3 regions of the Actinoplanes sp. NPDC021490 genome follow, and region 1 is predicted to be linked to each of the others. Evidence: riboswitches for the same ligand, from Rfam matches in the RefSeq annotation. Region 1 holds a riboswitch; each other region holds the start of a gene.
What was found. A riboswitch is a leader RNA that binds a small molecule or an ion and turns the genes downstream of it on or off. The one in region 1 is predicted to bind cyclic di-AMP.
Positions count from the first base shown of each region.

Region 2: linked by a shared signal. The riboswitch ahead of ACZ3I4_RS22245 (C40 family peptidase) and the one ahead of ACZ3I4_RS01085 (coiled-coil domain-containing protein) in region 1 are both predicted to bind cyclic di-AMP.
Region 3: linked by a shared signal. The riboswitch ahead of ACZ3I4_RS35795 (C40 family peptidase) and the one ahead of ACZ3I4_RS01085 (coiled-coil domain-containing protein) in region 1 are both predicted to bind cyclic di-AMP.

Region 1 is NZ_JBVHFW010000001.1:228,945-235,101, forward strand. Features, by position in the region: gene ACZ3I4_RS01080 (glycoside hydrolase family 65 protein) at 1-2,335, shown strand, start outside; gene ACZ3I4_RS01085 (coiled-coil domain-containing protein) at 2,393-3,427, opposite strand; cyclic di-AMP (ydaO/yuaA leader) riboswitch at 3,431-3,563, opposite strand; cyclic di-AMP (ydaO/yuaA leader) riboswitch at 3,776-3,907, shown strand; gene ACZ3I4_RS01090 (coiled-coil domain-containing protein) at 3,911-4,963, shown strand; gene ACZ3I4_RS01095 (ABC transporter ATP-binding protein) at 4,985-5,797, opposite strand; gene ACZ3I4_RS01100 (ABC transporter permease) at 5,754-6,157, opposite strand, start outside.
Region 2 is NZ_JBVHFW010000008.1:113,498-119,654, reverse strand. Features, by position in the region: gene ACZ3I4_RS22260 (aerobic carbon-monoxide dehydrogenase large subunit) at 1-2,102, opposite strand, end outside; gene ACZ3I4_RS22255 ((2Fe-2S)-binding protein) at 2,099-2,572, opposite strand; gene ACZ3I4_RS22250 (FAD binding domain-containing protein) at 2,577-3,452, opposite strand; cyclic di-AMP (ydaO/yuaA leader) riboswitch at 3,787-3,935, shown strand; gene ACZ3I4_RS22245 (C40 family peptidase) at 3,941-4,435, shown strand; gene ACZ3I4_RS22240 (class I SAM-dependent methyltransferase) at 4,509-5,354, shown strand; gene ACZ3I4_RS22235 (Pr6Pr family membrane protein) at 5,336-6,040, opposite strand; gene ACZ3I4_RS22230 (AMP-binding protein) at 6,037-6,157, opposite strand, start outside.
Region 3 is NZ_JBVHFW010000017.1:166,970-173,126, reverse strand. Features, by position in the region: gene ACZ3I4_RS35835 (GAF and ANTAR domain-containing protein) at 1-240, opposite strand, end outside; gene ACZ3I4_RS35830 (hypothetical protein) at 289-483, opposite strand; gene ACZ3I4_RS35825 (hypothetical protein) at 775-975, shown strand; gene ACZ3I4_RS35820 (hypothetical protein) at 988-1,143, shown strand; gene ACZ3I4_RS35815 (DUF1360 domain-containing protein) at 1,208-1,729, opposite strand; gene ACZ3I4_RS35810 (DUF6158 family protein) at 1,741-1,953, opposite strand; gene ACZ3I4_RS35805 (hypothetical protein) at 2,073-2,468, shown strand; gene ACZ3I4_RS35800 (DUF3817 domain-containing protein) at 2,481-2,801, shown strand; cyclic di-AMP (ydaO/yuaA leader) riboswitch at 2,968-3,097, shown strand; gene ACZ3I4_RS35795 (C40 family peptidase) at 3,155-4,072, shown strand; gene ACZ3I4_RS35790 (sigma-70 family RNA polymerase sigma factor) at 4,153-5,157, opposite strand; gene ACZ3I4_RS35785 (SDR family NAD(P)-dependent oxidoreductase) at 5,731-6,157, shown strand, end outside.

The DNA of each region.
Region 1 (6,157 bases):
CCCTTGGCACATCCGGGAGACCCGGCTCGACCTGGACCTGCTGGCCCAGTCCGAGTCGGTCTTCGCGTTGGCCAACGGACACATCGGGATACGCGGAAACCTGGACGAGGGCGAGCCGCACGGCCTGCCGGGCACTTATCTGAACTCGTTCTACGAGCTCCGCCCGCTGCCGTACGCGGAGGCCGGCTACGGCTTCCCCGAGTCCGGTCAGACGATGGTCAACGTGACCAATGCCAAGCTCATGCGGCTGCTGGTCGACGACGAGCCGTTCGACGTGCGCTACGGCGAGCTGCGGTCCCACGAGCGGGTGCTCGACCTGCGGGCCGGCACGCTCGAGCGCACCGTCGAATGGGTGTCGCCGTCCGGGCAGGCCATCCGCGTGCGCACCGTGCGGATGGTGTCGTTCACCCAGCGCTCCGTCGTCGCCTTCCTCTACGAGGTCGAGCCGCTCGACAACTCCGCCCGCCTGATCCTGCAGTCCGAGCTGGTCGCCAACGAGCAGCTCCCGCCGATGAGCAAGGACCCGCGGGTCGCCGCCGTGCTCGATCACCCGCTGCAGTCCGAGGAGGTGCTCGAGCAGCGCACCGGCGGCCTGCTGGTGCACCGCACCAAGGCCAGCGACCTGCGCATGGCCGCGGCCATGGAGCACCTGGTCGAGGCGCCCGGCAAGCACGCCGTGACCACCGAGGGTCACCCCGACTGGCTGCGGACGACCGTGGCCGGCAAGCTCGAGCCCGGCCAGAAGCTGCGCGTGGTCAAGCTGGCCGCGTACGGGTGGTCCAGCCACCGCTCCCTGCCCGCCGTGCGTGACCAGGTCGGCGCCGCGCTGGCCAGTGCCCGGCTCGACGGCTGGGAGGGCCTGGTCGAGGCTCAGCGCGAATATCTGGACGCTTTCTGGGACCACTCCGACGTGCGCGTCGACGGTGACCCCGAGGTGCAGCAGGCGGTCCGTTTCGGCCTCTTCCACACGCTCCAGGCGGGCGCCCGGGCCGAGCAGCGCCCGATCGGCTCCAAGGGCCTCAGCGGCCCCGGCTACGACGGCCACACGTTCTGGGACTCCGAGACCTTCGTGCTGCCCGCGCTGACGTACACGCAGCCCTCCGCGGCCGCCGACGTGCTGCGCTGGCGCCACTCGACGCTGGATCTGGCGCGGGAGCGCGCTCAGACGCTCGGTCTGCAGGGCGCGGCCTTCCCATGGCGCACGATCCGCGGGCAGGAATGCTCGGCGTACTGGCCGGCCGGCACCGCGGGCTTCCACATCGGGGCCGACATCGCCGACGCCGTCCGCCGCTACGTGCAGGCCACCGGCGACTACGACTTCGAGCGCGAGGTGGGCCTCGAGCTGCTGGTCGAGACCGCGCGGCTGTGGCGCTCGCTGGGTCACCACGACCGGCACGGGCGCTTCCACATCGACGGCGTCACCGGCCCGGACGAGTACACGGCCGTGGTCGACGACAACATCTACACCAACCTGCTGGCTCAGCAGAACCTGATGACGGCGGCCGACGCGGCCAAGCGTCACCCCGACCTGGCCCGCAAGCTGGGCGTGGACGACGAGGAGACGGCGAGCTGGCGCGACGCGGCGGCCTCGGTGCACATCCCGTACGACCGCGAACTGGGTGTTCACCAGCAGTCCGAGGGCTTCACCCGGCTGCAGGAGTGGGACTTCGAGAACACTCCGCCCGAGGCTTATCCGCTGCTGCTCAACTACCCGTATTTCGACCTGTACCGCAAGCAGGTGGTCAAGCAGGCCGACCTGGTCATGGCGATGTACATCCGCGGTGACGCGTTCACCCCGGAGGAGAAGGCCCGCAACTTCGCCTACTACGACGCCCGGACCGTACGCGACTCGTCGCTGTCGGCCTGCGTCCAGGCGGTGATGGCGGCCGAGACCGGGCACCTGGAGCTGGCGCACGACTATCTGGGCGAGGCCGCCCTGATGGACCTGCACGACCTGCACCAGAACTCGCGGGACGGCCTGCACATCGCCTCGCTGGCCGGCACCTGGATGTCGCTGGTGGCCGGCCTGGGCGGCATGCGCGACTTCAACGGCCAGCTGTCGTTCTCGCCCCGCCTGCCCAGCCGTATCAACAGCCTGGAGTTCTCGCTGCTCTGGCGGGGTCTGCGGCTGCGCGTCAACGTGACCGCCGACGAGGTCACCTACTCGCTGCGCAACGGCGGCGGCTCGGCCCGCCTGGTGCTCCAGCACCACGGCAAGGACGTCGAGGTTACCCAGGTCAAGCCGGTGGTCGTGCCGATTCCGCCGGCCCACCCGGTCGGCCCGGCGCCGAGCCAGCCGCTCGGCCGCGCCCCGGTGCGGCGCATGACCAGCTGATCCACGACACGGAAAAGGGCCCCGGGTTCGCACCCGGGGCCCTTTCTCGTCGGCCGGTCAGAGCATCGACACGTGCACGTGGTCGGTGTGGTCGCTCGGCCCGCTGTACGACTTCCAGCCGCTGGCCGGGAACCAGATCTGCTTGTACCAGATGACGTAATAGATGCCGAGTTTGTCGGCATTACGCACCAGGAACGCCATCAGGTTGTTGCCGTACGTGCGGGTATCGGCATTGTGAGCGGGCGCGAAACCGCGCTTCTGCAACGACCAGTCGCAGGCTCGGCCCTTCGGGTGCTCGAACGGCCCACCGTTGCGATGGCAGCCCACGAATCGGTTGAAGCCGGCCTTCTTCACCTCTTTGTACATGTGCATCGTACGGGCGGTGACGCAGCCGCTGGTGGTCTCATCCTGGACGTTGCAGCTCTCGGGCGAGAAACCGCCGTCGGAATTGCGCGGCGCGGGCGCGGCGGCCGGTGACTTCGCGAGCACCAGGCCGTGCGTCAGGCTGTCGCCGCCGACCAGAGCGAGCGCCTTGTCGGCCGCGTCCTTCTGCTTCGACATCGCCACGAGGTTGGTCTGCTGCTTCTTGACCTCGGCGTCGAGCGCGGCCTTCTTGCTGTTGACGTCCGCGATGGCCTTGTTGAGCTCGAACAGCTTGCGGTCCTGCATGGCGTTGATCTCTTCGAGGGAGACCGCCTTGGCCAGGAAGTCGTCCGAGTTCTGGCTGCCGAGCAGGAAGCCGGCCGCCCCGAGGTGGCCGGTGCGGTACTGCTGCCCGGCGATCGCGTTGACCTCGGGAAGAAGGGAGAGGCGCTTGCCCTCGGCCAGCTTGATCTCCGCGGCCAGCTTCTTCTGAGCGGAGGTGGACTTCGTTACCGCGGCCTTGGCCGCGACGTAACGCCGGTTGGAGGACTCGATCACATCGTCCAGAGTGGCGTTCTTGCCGACTGTGTCGCTCGAACCGCCCTCGTTGGGAGCCGAGGTGCCATCACCCGGCTCGGCGCTCGCCGGGGAGGCGGGCACGGCGAGAAAGGAGAGGGCCACGATCGGCGCCAGGGCAAGCATCAGCCACCGGCGGGGTCGTACGGTCAATGCAGTTCCTTCCGGTAAACCGCCGACCGGGTTAGCTGACGGGTTCGGGACGGAAGCGATCCCTACCGCTTGCGCGGATGCACCCCACTGACCTGGTTCCCCGGCTCGCCTCGCGGCGATTGGGCGGTGGTCTGCCGGCGCCTCGGGGGCGGCGCCACGGCGGCAGAACCGGCGGCCAGTTTACCCGAGAGTTCGCGTTGCTTCAGGACCAGAGAATGGGCAATTTCGTAGTCACTCGAACACATTCTGTTATTGCGGTGACAGCGCGTCGTCGATGAATTGCATCGCGTGCGATAACTGTCGATCTCGTGATGAAGTCGGTATGGTCGGGACCGGTCTCCGCCCCCCTGGAGACCGCCGCCTAATCGTCTTCGGATGAACCGGGGAACCAATCTCGTGGGGTGCATCCGCGCAAGCGGTAGGGATCACTTCCGTCCCGAACCCGTCAGCTAACTCGGTCGGCGGCCGACGGAAGGAACAGATGTGCGGCACAAGACTGTCCGGCGACGAACGGCGGCCCTTCTGGCCCTGCTCGTCGCGCTTTCCGGGCTGACCCTGGCGGTGGCCGGTCCGGCCGCTGCGGCGCCGGGTGACACCGGCGACGACGGCGAGGGCGCCCCCAAGACCCTGATCCAGCAACTCGAGGTCGCCTCCAAGGGCTTCGTGGAAGCCAAGGAGGCCCTGGCCCGGTCCAAGACCCGGCAGGCCCAGCTGGCCGCGAAGCTCAAGGAGCTCGACGCCGACCTGGCGCCCCGGCAGGCCGCCATCGACGAGATCATTCAGAAGTCGTACCGGACCGGCCGGATGGGTCCGATGACGGCGCTGCTCACGGCGAGCTCGGCCGGCGGCTTCCTCGACCGCGCCGAGACGCTCGAGACCGTCGCGGTGCGCGAGAACCAGGTCGTCGCCGACCTCAAGGCGACCCGGGACGCCCAGCAGCGCGCCAAGGTGGCCATCGACACCGAGGTGCGCAACCAGCAGAAACACGTCAACACGATGGCCAAGCGCAAGGTGCAGGCCGAGACCGCGCTCAAGGCCGCCAACACCGGCGGATCGGACCGGACAGGCGAGGACGCCGACGAGCCGTCCGACGGCGGATCCAGCAGCAAGGCCAGCCCGGCGCCGCGCAACAAGGACGGCTCCCTGTCCGACGAGGGCTGCACCGAGAAGGACCCCACCACCAGCGGCTGCCTCACCCCGCGGACCCTGCACGCGCTCAAGCAGGCGAAGGCCGACGGCTTCACCCGCTATGTGGCGTGCTTCCGCGAGCAGAACAGCGGTGAGCATCCCAAGGGGCAGGCCTGTGACTTCGCGGCCGAGAAGAAGGGGTTCGGCGGCGTCGCGTCGGGTGGTGACAAGGCGTACGGCACCCGGCTGGCCAACTACTTCATCAACAACTCGGACCGGCTGGGCGTGCTCTACGTCATCTGGTTCAAGCGCATCTGGCTGCCTTCGAGCGGCTGGAAGGCGTACTCGAGGGGTAACGGCGACCCCTCGAGCGACCACACGAACCACGTGCACCTCTCGGTGCGCTGAGCCCGCGAAGGGGTACGGGACCTACTTGTTGACGTAGGTCTCGTACTCCTTCAGCACGTCCTCGGTCGGGCCGTCGGCCCGGATCACGCCGGACTCCAGCCAGATGCTGCGCTCGCAGGTGTCGCGGATCGACTGCTCGCTGTGGCTGACGAGGAAGACCGTGCCGGCCTCCTTGCGCAGGTCACGCACCCGCTGCTCGCTGCGCTTGCGGAACTTGGCGTCACCGGTGGCCAGCGCCTCGTCGATCAGCAGCACGTCGTGCTTCTTGGCCGCGGCGATCGAGAAGCGCAGCCGGGCCGACATGCCCGACGAGTAGGTCTTCATCGGCAGCGAGCTGAAGTCGCCCCGGTCGTTGATGCCGGAGAACTCGATGATGTCGGCCGCCTGCTCCTTGACCTGGGCCGGGGACATGCCCATGGCCAGGCAGCCGAGCTCGACGTTGCGCTCGCCGGAGAGCTCGTTCATGAGGGCCGCGTTCACGCCCAGCAGCGACGGCTGGCCGGCCGCGTAGATGCCGCCGCCCCGCTCGACCGGCAACAGCCCGGCGATCGCCCGCAGCAGCGTCGACTTGCCCGACCCGTTGGTGCCGATCAGGCCGATCGCCTCGCCCTTGTAGGCGACGAAGCTGACGCCCTGGACCGCGTGCACCTCGCGTACGGCAGCGCTCTTCTTGCCCGTGATGAGCCGCTTGAAGCTGGCCAGCGGCGTGTTCGCGCCCGGCGCCACCGACCCGTAGATGCGGTAGACGATGTGCGCGTTGTCCGCGATGACGGTCGGTTCCCGCTCGATGTCAGCCACGGCCGTAGCCCTTCTCTCCGCGCCAGAAGTAGACATAACCGCCGAAGCTCACGAGCGCCGTCCAGATCACGGCCTGGAGCCACAGGATGGGCGCGGGCTGGGCCAGCTCGACGTTCTCCATCAGCGCGTGCCGGACCAGCTCGATGAAGATCAGCATCGGGTTGGCCTCGATCAGCGTGAGCTGCCAGCCGTGCAGCCGCTCGGCGAAGAACGTCACCGGGTAGAGCACCGCCGAGCCGTACATCCAGATCCGCAGCAGATAGGGGATGAGCTGCCGGATGTCGGTGACCTTGGAGATCAGGCGGGAGACGAACAGGGCCAGCCCGGCGTTGAACAGCGACTGGAGCACCAGCGCCGGGATCAGCAGCAGCCACTGCACGGTGATCGGCTCGCCGG
Region 2 (6,157 bases), on a different contig from region 1:
ATCTCCATCAGCGCCATGCCGACGCCGTCGGTCAGCCCGCCGTGCACCTGCCCCTCGATGATCATCGGGTTGATCCGGGTGCCGCAGTCGTCGACCGCGATGAACCGCCGCACCTTGACCTGCGCGGTTCCCGGATCAACGTCGACCACGCAGATGTACGCCCCATGCGGGTAGGTCAGGTTCGACGGGTTGTAGCAGATCTGCGCCTCGAGCCCGCCCTCCATGCCGTCCGGCAGGTCGCCGGCGCCGTGCGCGCGCATCGCGATCTGCTGGATGGTGACCGCCTTGCCGGGGTCGCCCTTGACCTGGAACGAGCCCTTGACCCAGTCCAGGTCGGCCACGGTCACCTCGAGCATGGCCGACGCGATCAGCTGCGCCTTGTCGCGCACCTTGCGAGCGACCAGGGCGGCCGCGGCGCCCGAGACCGGGGTCGAGCGGCTCCCGTACGTTCCCAGCCCGAACGGCGTCTGGTCGGTGTCGCCGTGCACGACCTCGATGTCGGCCGGCGGGATGCCGATCTCCTCGGCCACGATCTGCGCGAAGGTCGTCTCGTGACCCTGACCCTGGGTCTTGACCGACAACCGGACGACGGCCTTGCCGGTGGGGTGCACCCGCAGCTCGCAGCCGTCGGCCATGCCCAGGCCGAGGATGTCCATGTCCTTGCGCGGGCCGGCCCCGACCGCCTCGGTGAAGAACGAGATGCCGATGCCCATCAGCTCGCCGCGGGCCCGCTTCTCGGCCTGCTCCTGGCGCAGTTCGGCATACCCGGCGATGTCCATGGCCTGGCGCATCGTGGGCTCGTAGTTGCCGGAGTCGTACACCCAGCCGGTCTTGGTCTCGTACGGGAACTGGTCGGGCTGGATGAAGTTCTTCAGGCGCAGCTCGGCCGGGTCCATGTCGAGCTCGGCGGCCAGGCAGTCGACGATCCGCTCGACCAGGTACACCGCCTCGGTGATGCGGAAGCTGCACGCGTACGCGACCCCGCCCGGAGCCTTGTTGGTATAGACGGCGGTCATGTTGCAGTACGCCGCTTCGATGTCGTAGCTGCCGGTGAAGACGCCGAAGAAGCCGGCCGGATATTTCACCGGGGCGGCCGTGCCGTTGAACGCGCCGTGGTCGGCCAGCACGTTGGTCCGGATGGCCAGGATGCGGCCGTCGCGGGTGGCCGCGATCTCGCCGCGCATGATGTAGTCGCGCGCGAACCCGGTGCTGATCAGGTTTTCCGACCGGTCCTCCATCCACTTCACCGGTTTGCCGGTGACGATGGAACCGACGATCGCGCACACGTAACCGGGGTAGATCGGCACCTTGTTGCCGAACCCGCCGCCGATGTCCGGCGCGATCACCTGGATCTTGTGTTCAGGCAGCCCGGCCACGATCGCGTAGAGGGTGCGGTGGGCGTGCGGGGCCTGGGTGGTCGACCACAGGCGCAGCCGGCCCTCGACCGAGTCGAAGTCGGCGACCGCGCCGCACGTCTCCATCGGCGCCGGATGTACGCGCGGATAGACGATGTCTTCCTTGACGACCACGTCGGCCCGGGCGAAGACGGCCTCGGTGGCGTCGGCGTCGCCGGTCTCCCAGTCGAAGCAGTGGTTGTCGGTCTTGCCCTCGAGGTCGTCGCGGATCAGCGGCGCGTCCGGCGCGAGGGCCTGCCGCGCGTCGATGACCGGGTCGAGGACGTCGTACTCCACGTCGATCAGTTCGAGCGCGTCGCGGGCGGCGTACCGGTCGTCGGCGACGACGAAGGCGACCTCCTGGCCCTGGAAGCGCACCTTGTCGGTGGCCAGCACGGCCTGCACGTCGTTGGAGAGCGTGGGCATCCAGGCCAGGCCCAGCCCCTTGAGAGTCTCGCCGGTGACCACGGCCTTGACGCCCGGCGCGGCCTCGGCGGCGCTGGTGTCGACGTTGACGATCCGGGCGTGCGCGAACGGCGAGCGCAGGATGGCCAGATGCAGCATGCCGGGCAGTTGCACGTCGTCGGTGAACCGGCCCCGGCCGCGGACCAGGCGCGGGTCCTCCTTGCGCAGCATCCGCCCGTACCCGACGGGCTTCTGGTCGTTGTCGTCGAACGTGGTCGTTCTGGGCTCTTCCACTGTCGTCATTTGTTCGCCGCCGCTTCGTGGACCGACGCCCAGCGCACCGAGCGGACGATCGTGGAGTAGCCCGTGCACCGGCAGATCTGACCGGAGATGGCCTCACGGATCTCGGCGTCGGTGGGGTCGGGATTCTTGTCGAGCAGCGCCCGGCAGGTCATCATCATGCCCGGCGTGCAGAACCCGCACTGCAGCCCGTGACACTGCATGAAGCCCTCTTGGATCGGGTCGAGCTCGGCCCCCTTCGCCAGGCCTTCCACCGTACGGACCTCGTGCCCGCCGGCCATCGCGGCCAGCACGGTGCACGACTTGACGGGCTCGCCGTCCAGCCACACCACGCAGGTGCCGCAGTTGCTGGTGTCGCAGCCCCAGTGCGTGCCGGTCAGGCTCAGCGTGTCGCGCAGGAAGTGCACGAGCAGCAGCCGGCCCTCGATCTCCCGGGTGACCTCGACGTCGTTGACGGTCATCGTGACCTGCATGGACTCAGCTCCTCGCCCGTTCGACAGCCTTGCGCAGCGTGCGGCGGGTGAGCTCGTCGGCGAGGTGGCGCTTGTAGTCCTCGCTGCCCCGCTGGTCGGTGGCCGGGTCGCAGCTGCCCGCGGCGATCGCACCGGCCCGCTCGTACATCTCCTCGTCCGGCGTGTTGCCCCGCAGCGCCCGCGAGATCTCCGGGATGCCGGTCGTGTTGGGCCCGACCGCGGCCAGACCCACCCGCGCGTCGGCGATCGTGCCGTCCGGGGCCAGCCACACCGCGGCGCCGGCCGACACCACGGCCCAGTCCCCGGCCCGGCGCTCGACCTTCTCGTACGCGCTGCCGCCACCCGTACGCACCGGGAAGCGCACCTCGACCAGCATCTCGTCGTCGCCGACGGCGGTCTCGTACGGCCCGAAGTGGAACTCCTCCATCGACACGACCCGCTCGGCGCCGCCCGGCCCGCGGATCACACAGCTGGCGTCGAGGGTCGTGCACACCGCGGACAGGTCCTCGGACGGATCGGCCTGGCACAGCGAGCCGCCGAGCGTGCCCCGGTTGCGCACCACGGGATCGGCGATCACGCGCTCGGCGTCCCGGAAGATCGGGAACGCGGCGGCCAGCTCGTCGGACTCGAGCAGCTCCCGATGCCGGGTCATGGCCCCGATGCGAACCTCACCGGCCTGCACCCGGATGTATCCCAGTTCGGCGTGCAGCGGGTTGATGTCGATCAGATATTCGAAGTTCGCCAGCCGCAGCTTCATCATCGGCAGCAGGCTGTGCCCGCCCGCCACCAGCCGTGCTGAGCTGCCCAGACGTTCCAGCAGTCCGATCGCCTGGTCCACACTGGTGGCACGCTCGTATTCGAACGGAGCCGGAACCTGCACGCCGCACCTCCCTCGATTGCCGAGCATCTTTCCTGAGCGGCGTCCAATGTCAACAGCTACCTAAGCGATGCCTTAGGTTGCTGCGCTCCGGGTTATTTGGTGAGGAGCCTCACCGGCCCGCGCGCCCGATATCGCGGTCATTCCGGGCTCTTCGTCCCCGATGTCCGGAGCGATTTGCGGTCTTTTGTTCGATTGGGGACGCACGAGGTTTCTGGGACGGCTGCGAAAGGGTGGCGGATCGCGGCAACCGGCCGATCGTCCTTCCGTGCGCCCCACATCGGGACACGCACCAGGCCGCCCCGGAACGCCGAGTCCCGCCCACCGGGGGTGGCCCGACCTGACATCGACGGAACTTCAGTGGGCGGGAGCGGGGGAACCAGAACGCCGGCCATCGCGCCGGCTCGGGGTGAAGTCGCGTACGCGGCGGGCCGCCTTCAGGCCTAATCCGACAGCTAACCTCGCAGGCGGTTGAAGGACCGAGGATCGTCTTGTTCCACCTCACGACGCCGCGCCGCCTGCTGCTCATGTTCGCGGCCGCGGTCATCGCCGCCACCCTGCTCGTCGCTCCCGCACCGGCCTCGGCGGCCCCGGTTGCCGCGGCCCCGGCCGCTGCGGCCGCCCTTCTTGCTCGCGGCCAGAAGATCGTCGCGGCGGCCCGGGCCCAACGGGGCAAGCCCTACCGGTACGGCTCCCGCGGGCCCGCCGCGTTCGACTGCTCCGGCCTGACCGGTTTCGCGTACGCGAAGGCCGACGTCAACCTGCCGCGCTCCGCCCAGGCGCAGTACAGCGCCGCCCGGAAGATCACCGGGGCCGCGACCCGCCCCGGCGACCTGGTCTTCTGGGTCTCGGGCGGCCGGGCCTACCACGTGGCCGTCTACGCGGGCGCCGGCCAGGTGTGGCACGCCCCCAAGCCGGGCGACCGGGTGAAGCTGGCCCGGATCTGGAACTGGAAGCAGGTGAGATTCGGCCGGATCGGGGGCTGAAATCGGGGTCCGGCCCCGCGGCCCTTCGAAAGTCCGTTGCGCGCTCGCGGGGCCGCTCCTAGCGTGCGCGGCTATGACCAGCCTTCCCGCCCCGCGGGCCATGCGCAGCATCGACGACGTCTACGGTGACGCGTTCGACGACCAGGAGATCGATGCGGCCCTGGACGAGAGCCTGTCGCCGCGGGGCCTGAACGAGCTGTTGTTCGACCTGGTCGCCGAGACCGGCCTCCCGCCGGGTTCGGCCGTGCTGGATGTCGGCGCCCGGGACGGACGTCACTGCTTCGAGTTGTCGCGTCGCTTCGGGTTCACGGTGCGGGGCGTCGAGCCGGTGCGCCGTCATCTGGACAACGCGGCCCGCGACCTCGCCGCGTTCGCCGTCGAGGAACCCGAAGGCGCCGCCCGGGTCCGCATCGACGAGGGCCGCGCCGAGAAACTGACCGATCCCACCGGCTCGGTCGACCTGATCTGGTGCAAGGACGTCCTCGTTCACGTCGAGGATCTGGAGACGGTGTTCGGCGAGTTCCGGCGGGTGCTCAAACCCGGCGCTCGTGCGGTGATCTTTCAGATGACCGCCACCGACTGGCTGACGCCGGCGGAGGCGGCGTTCCTGTGGCCGCCGGCGGGCATCCACGCCGCAAGCACCGATCCGCAGCGGTTCGAGGCCGCGATCACCGGGGCCGGGCTGAGCATCGTCCAGTGCATCGAGCTGCACGGTGAGACGCGCGAGCGCCTCGAGGAGGATGGCGTTGCCACCAGTTCCAAACAGCTGCTGCGGGTGTCGCGGATGCTGCGCAACCGTGCGGCGTACGAGGAGCGGTTCGGCACCATCGGCTACGAGTTCATGCTCACCGACTGCCTGTGGGGCGTGTACCAGATGATCGGCAAGCTGAACCCCCGGATCTACGTGCTGTCGGCGTGAGCTGAGCCGATCTTGGCGGGGCGGCCTGTGGACAACTCGGGATGGTGGACAGGCTCGGGGCTCATCCGTGCGGCGAGGCGGTCGATGGCCAGCAGCGCCGCACCCAGCACGGCGAAGATCACGCCCAGCTTCACGAACTGGCCGGCCACCCATCCGTACCCGTGCGAAGTGGGGTTGAGGAAGAAGTAGGGGTAGCGGTCGCTGACCGTGGGGAACAGGACCGCGCGGGCCACCGAGGTCGCGCCGTAGCCGAGCGGGAACAGGATCCACAGCGGGAGGTCGCGCCACGGGGAGACCCGGCGCGGGCCGAAGGCGATCCAGTCGGCCAGGACCAGCAGCGGCACGGCGTAGTGCACGAGGAAGAGGGACCAGTTGGTGACCTGCCGGGCGGGGTCGTCGGCGGCCAGGCCGGGCAGCGGGTTCTCGCCGTTCTGCAGCATGAAGTGCGAGATCAGGCCGGTGATGACGATCCACAGGGTGACCGCGCCGCGCAGGCGGGGTGCGGCCGGATCGGTGGTGCGGCGGCGCACCATCCAATAGAGGACCCCGCCGAAATAGCCCAGCGTGATCAGGTTGCTCTGGCACGTGTAGTACGCGATGCGGTGCTCGCCGATGAGCAGGCCGACCAGCCCGGAGACCACGATGAGCACGCGCAGCCAGAACTGCGGAGTAAGCCAGACCCTCATCGGGCCGACCGTAGTGCCGCCTTCTGCACCTTGCCCATCGCGTTGCGGGGAAGGCTGCCGACCAGGTGCACGACGCGGGGCCGCTTGTGCACGGACAGGCCGGTGGCGACGAAATCG
Region 3 (6,157 bases), on a different contig from region 1:
CGAGCAGCGGACGGCGCCGGGGACCGCGCCGGCGGCGAAGGTGGCCAAGCGTTCCAGCGCCTGGGCGAAGTTGTCGGCCGACAGCAGGGACGCGGTGAGTTCGTGCAGCAGGCCGGCCAGTTCCACCGGGTGCGGCCCGGCCGGCACCGCCCGGGCCACGGAACGGGTGCGCCGGCGCCGGGTCACGACGCGGGCGGGACCACGATCCGGGGGCGAAAACCGGCGATATGGGGCGGACACGCGGGGCATCCTGCCATGGCCATCGACGCTCACGTAAGTCTTGTGCCTCTACGGAGTGGTTTCGGCCGTCTGGTCCGAGCGCCGCCGCTCCAGGAAGGTGTCGGGCGCGCCGTTGGGATCGTGCTCGCGCTCGTCGGATTCCGCGAGGATCGCCTCGGCCTGCGCCCGGGGGTCCGCGCTTCCGGCCACCTGCTCCTCGGGAAGTAGCTCGGCCGCGCGCTGCCCGATCCGGTCGTCAGTCATGAGAGATCGACTACCCGTAGTGAGGATCGAGAAACACGGCGGCCGGAAAGCAGAGCGCCGCCCTCGGCGTTAACCGGGGGCGGCGCAGATGTCGGTGTGCAGGTCGCCTCGCGGCGAGTGGCTCAACACGGCTCCAGCCGAACGGTATTCCGTGAAGGCATTGGGTGAGGCCCGGGGACACTGGGCACACCGACATCTGTCATCAACGGTCGGACCCCCACCCCGATTCCGTTAGCGAATGTGACGCCGACCACAAAGTTTCGGCGACCCGGGGCCGGGTAGCCCGAGTCCGTGACCGACGAGATCCGTGAGCTTGACGCATTTCTGGACGACGCCTACGACGGGCAGGAACGGCTGAGCAGCGCCGACCTGCAGCGCCGGGCGATCGCGGCCGACCTGCCCGCCCTGGCCCTGACCCGGGTCGACGCGCTGCCCGAGGGCGAATACGCCCAGGACGAGGCGGCCGAGGCGCTGCGCGCGCTGGAAGTCTGAGAGGAGACCGCGATGGAGCCGATCGGCGACCCGGACGAGCAGGAGGACTTCGCCGGCGAGCACGACGCCACGACAGTCGATTCCGACGTCACCGCCGGGCAGGACGACGAGGCCGAACCCGAGAGCCCCGAGGGCTGGTCCGGTCTCGACAAGGACGGCCCGCCCTGACGGACACGACGCGAGAAGGCCCGGGTGTTCGAACCCGGGCCTTCTCGCGTACGGGAACCGGGGTCTAATCGCCCTCGGCGTGGCGCTTGGCCACGTCATAGCCGAGCTGCAGGAAGTCGGAGACCGCCGTGGCCGTCAGGGTCACCGCGGCCAGCCGGGTCAGGCGGGGCGCCAGCACGAGACTGCCGGTCAGGCCCGTCGCCACCCACACGGCCAGGCAGAACGGGCAGGTGATGAGCTCGCCGATCCCGTGCTTGAGCGAGCTCTCGTGGTCGCGCACCTCCTCGTTGAGCTCGGCCGCACCGGCCGGCTCGGTGTAACGGGTGAAGGGGGCGCGCAGCGGACTGGTCACCGAGTCCTTGGCCAGCAGCCGGCTCAGCTTGTGGGTCGCCAGCGACAGCAGGACGACGTCGGAGGTGGACGGGCGTTCGGGGACGGGCTTTCCGGTGGCCCGGGCCGCGACGGCTAGCGAGGCGGCGAGGGCGCCGAAGGCCCCCATGGCCACGGAGTAGCCGCCCAGCGGCCGGTGATCATGGGGGGCGTACGACTGCCCGACGCGCGCCATCCGGGCGCGCAGCGTCTGCATCAAGGGAACCCCTACAAGTCCTGGGTGAGCCGGTCGCGGTCGACCTCCCGGCCCGGGTAACGGGTCATGTACTCGGTTTCCAGTTCCGCGGTCCGCTTGAAGTGGTTGTCCAGCGCCGCGTCCGGGCCGTGCCGGAGCGTGGCCAGGCGGGCGCGGTACAGGCTGGCGAGTTCGCGGAACAGGTCGTCGTCGCCGAGGGTGGCCGGATCTATACCGGTCTCCATCAGCGGAGCGTCGCCACGGGCGTCGGTCACGGTGCACCTCCGGTCGAAAACGGGCCTCAGCGTCACACCGAGTTGCCCATGCAGACGATCAACAAACACCCGCCGGTACGCTTCTGGGCATGAAGGGCCTGTGGACCCCGGCGTGGATCGCCCGGCACGTCCTGGCGCTGGTTCTCGCCTCCGGCTGCCTGGTGCTGGGCTGGTGGCAGTTCAGCCGCGCTCAGGAGGGCAATTCGATCAGCTGGGGTTACATGTTCGAGTGGCCGGTGTTCGCGGCCTTCGTCGTTTTCCTGTGGTGGCGCGAGGTGCAACTGGCCCGCAAGGGCCGGCCCGAGGCGCCCGAGAAGCCGGCGGAGAAAAAACTCCCAGGTTCGGCTGTTACGGTCGGCCGGCCGGTGCGCGTGGCCCATCGATCCGCCACCAATGACGACGATCCAGAGCTCACCGCCTACAACGACTATCTCGCCTGGCTGAACGCCCATCCCGGCGCCCGCCCGAGCGACTATCCCGGATAGGAAAAGACGAACGTGAAGGGTGCCCTGACCCGTTACCGGATCATCGCGTGGATCGTCGGCGTGGTCCTGCTCGCGCTCGTCGTGGTGGGCATGCCGCTGAAATACCTGGGCGACAACCCGATCGTGGTCGAGGCGGTCGGCCCGGCGCACGGCTTCCTGTTCATGGTCTATCTGGTGGCCACGTTCGATCTGTCCCGCCGCGCGCACTGGCCCTTCGGCCGGATGCTTCTGGTGATGCTGTCGGGCACGATCCCGTTCCTCTCGTTCTGGGCCGAGCGTAAGGTGAGCCGGGAATGGGTGCCGGCCGCCGAGTTGGCGAATAGTCCGGTTTGACAGCCCGCTTCGACGCTTCGCTTCCGTCGAATTACTAACCGCTATCGGGATCATTCCAACAAAGCGGTCCATTGTCTTAAATCACTCTGTGACCCCTTGCATTTGCATCTTTCGCCGATAGGTTGATGCGGTTGGTTCGGTCCGCAGCCACTCCCCCTGGTGGCGCCGGCCAACGCTGCCGAATCGCCTCGCGCGAACCGGGGAACCGAGTCTCTGGGGTGAATCCGCGTCAGCGGTAGGGCCATCTTCCAGCCCGAACCCGACAGCTAACCCGGTAGGCGGCCAAGCGGAAGAAAGGCCACTGACCGGTGCCCCACCCCCGTACGAGGCTTCGTGTCCTCGTCGTCGCGGCGATGGCTGCCGCGATCACCGGCTCCTTCGTGACGCCCGCGCAAGCGGCACCGTCCGCCACGGAGCTGAAGAAGCAGATCGAGGCGGCGTCCAACAAGCTCGAGGATGTCACCGAGCAGTACAACGCCATGAACGTCAGCCTGAAGAAGACCCAGTCCGACGCCAAGAAGCTGCAGGCGTCCCTGGCCCCCGCTCAGGCCGCCCTGAAGGCCGCGAGCGCTCAGGTGGGCAACCTGGCCACCACGTCCTACAAGCAGGGTCGTGCAGGCCCGATGAGCGCGCTGCTGTCCGGCGGGCAGGACGGCCTGATGGACCGCATGAGCTATCTGGACATGCTGACCCGGGCCAACCAGCGCGACATCGACACCTTCACCGAGGCGACGCAGAACTTCACCGAGCGTCAGGCCGCCCTCAAGGCGACCCAGACCAAGCAGACCGCCCAGCTCCGGGCGCTCTCGACGCAGAAGGCTTCGATCCAGAAGGATCTCAAGAAGCTGTTCAAGATGCGCGAGACCGCCTTCGGTCAGGCGCAGGAGACGAGCGGCGGCTACGACGGGCCGATCCCGCAGATCTCCGGCAAGGCCGGCGTGGCGGTCACGTTCGCCTACAACCAGATCGGCAAGCCGTATCTGTTCGGCGCGGACGGTCCGGGCAGCTTCGACTGCTCCGGTCTGACCTCGGCGGCGTGGCGGGCGGCCGGCAAGTCGCTGACCCACCAGACCAAGTCGCAGTGGAGCGAGACGAAACGGATCGACCGCGACGATCTGCAACCGGGCGACCTGGTGTTCTACCGCAGCCTCGGGCATGTGGCGATCTACGTCGGCGACGGCCAGATCATCGATGCCCCGCACTCCGGCACGGTGGTCAAGAAACGAACGATCAACATCATGACCCCGTACGGATTCGGGCGAGTCGTCTGAAGTCTGCGCACGAAAAAGGCCGGTACCCGAACGGGGTACCGGCCTTCTGTGTCGTGAGTAACCGGGGGAAGGAGAAGCCGTCAGGCGGCCTGCAGGCCCTCGGCCCGGGCCAGCTCGCGCAGCCGGCCGAGCGCCTGGATCTCGAGCTGACGGATCCGCTCGCGGCTCAGCGAGAAGCGCGAGGCCACCTCGGTGAGCGAGTGCTCGCGACCGTCCTCGAGGCCGTAGCGCGCCCGCATGATGCCGGCCGAACGGTCGTCCAGGTGGTTGAGCAGACCCTCGATGCGCTGCCGCTCCAGTGCGGTCAGCACGATCTCCTCGGGCGAGGGGGCGTCGCTGTCGGCGACCAGGTCGCCGAGGTTGGTGTCGCCGTCGTCGCCGACCGGGGTGTCGAGCGAGACCGTGTCCTGGGCCCAGCGGGTGAGCTCGTTGACGCGCTCGACGGTCACGCCGAGAGCGGCCGCCACCTGCTCGGGCTCGGGGTCGCCGCCGAGCTCACGAACGAGCTGACGGGTGACGTTGCGCATCCGGTTGACGTCCTCGACCAGGTGCACGGGCAGGCGCACGGTGCGCTCCTGCTGGGCGATGGCCCGGCTGATGGCCTGACGGACCCACCAGGTGGCGTACGTCGAGAACTTGTAACCGCGCTCGTAGTCGAACTTCTCGACGGCTCGGACGAGACCGGTGTTGCCCTCCTGGATCAGGTCGAGCATCGGCATGCCGGAGCGCACGTAGCGCCGGGCGATCGACACGACCAGTCGCAGGTTGGCCCGGATGAACAGATCCTTGGCCTTCTGACCCTCGGAGACGAGCCGCTCCAGTTCCTCCCGGCTCACCCCGCGCCGGACCTCGCCGCTGTCGAGCAGGTGCTCGGCATAGAGGCCGGCCTCGATTGCCTTGGAGAGCTCGACCTCCCGTGCGGCGTCCAGCAGCGGAGTCCGGGAGATTTCGTGCAGGTAGACGCCGACCAGGTCACGCTCTTCGGCGACCTGATCGGTCCGCATCACGGTGTTCTTCTCCACGTTGCCCACGGTCCCCTCATTGCCTTCACTACTTACCCCGTTACGGGTGATCCCTGTATCCATCAGTTCCTCCCCGTAACGTCCGCAGTTCGCACATTGCGGTTACTGGCATCTACACAACAAATGGCTGCCCGCACTGATTCCGGCTGGTGGGTCGAAAGTGTCACGAATGTCTGGGGGATTGCTGTGAGCCGCGTGCGTACTTGCTGTACAGGGCTCCAGTGCTCCGGCATTCGGCTGCGCGACCACACGGGGTCGTACAGACAGAGGCATACCCGTTGCAACTCTCATGACACCACCGGCCCCTCGTCCCTCACAGCGACGTCCATCACCAAGGGCCTTGGGACGTCCGTCACCACCCAGTACGTTCCTCGGGCTCGCCAGGTTCACGTGCTGGATCGACAGCTTCGGGACGGGCTTGAAACAAAAGCCGACATCAAAAAGATCCCGACGCCTGCGCCGAACGGGACCACCTGCCACAATGCGGCACGCGGCGGCGCAGTTCACTAGCCCGCACGAGTGACAACCGCACGAGTGACGCCCCTTTGACAACGGTTCGGAGCCGCCCCGCCATCCGATTGGCGAGGTGACGAACAACACACTGCCGGAGATCGCCGGCGAGAGACGATGAGCGTCATGAAGAACGGGCGAACGGCTCTCATCACCGGCGGCACGGGTGGTCTGGGGACCGCTGTGGTCGAGGCATTTGTCGCCGACGGGTGGCGGGTCGTCGCTCCCGTACGCGCGGGGTCCGTCGACAAACTGCCCAAGGGCGCCGTGCCTTTGGTGGCCGACCTCACCGACGAGACCGAGATCACCACCGCGGTGGCCACGGCCGTGGGGGCCGGCGACCCCGGATCCCCGCTGCGTGCGGTGATCAACCTGGTGGGCGGGTTCGCCAGCGGCCCCTTGATCGCCGACGCGCCCTATTCGGCGCTCGAGGCCCAGCTCGCGATCAATCTGCGCCCGACCTACCTGGTCACCCAGGCCGCCCTCCCCCACCTCGTCGAGGCGGGCGGCGGCAGTGTCGTCTGCGTCTCCTCCCGTACGGCGCTGTCGCCCT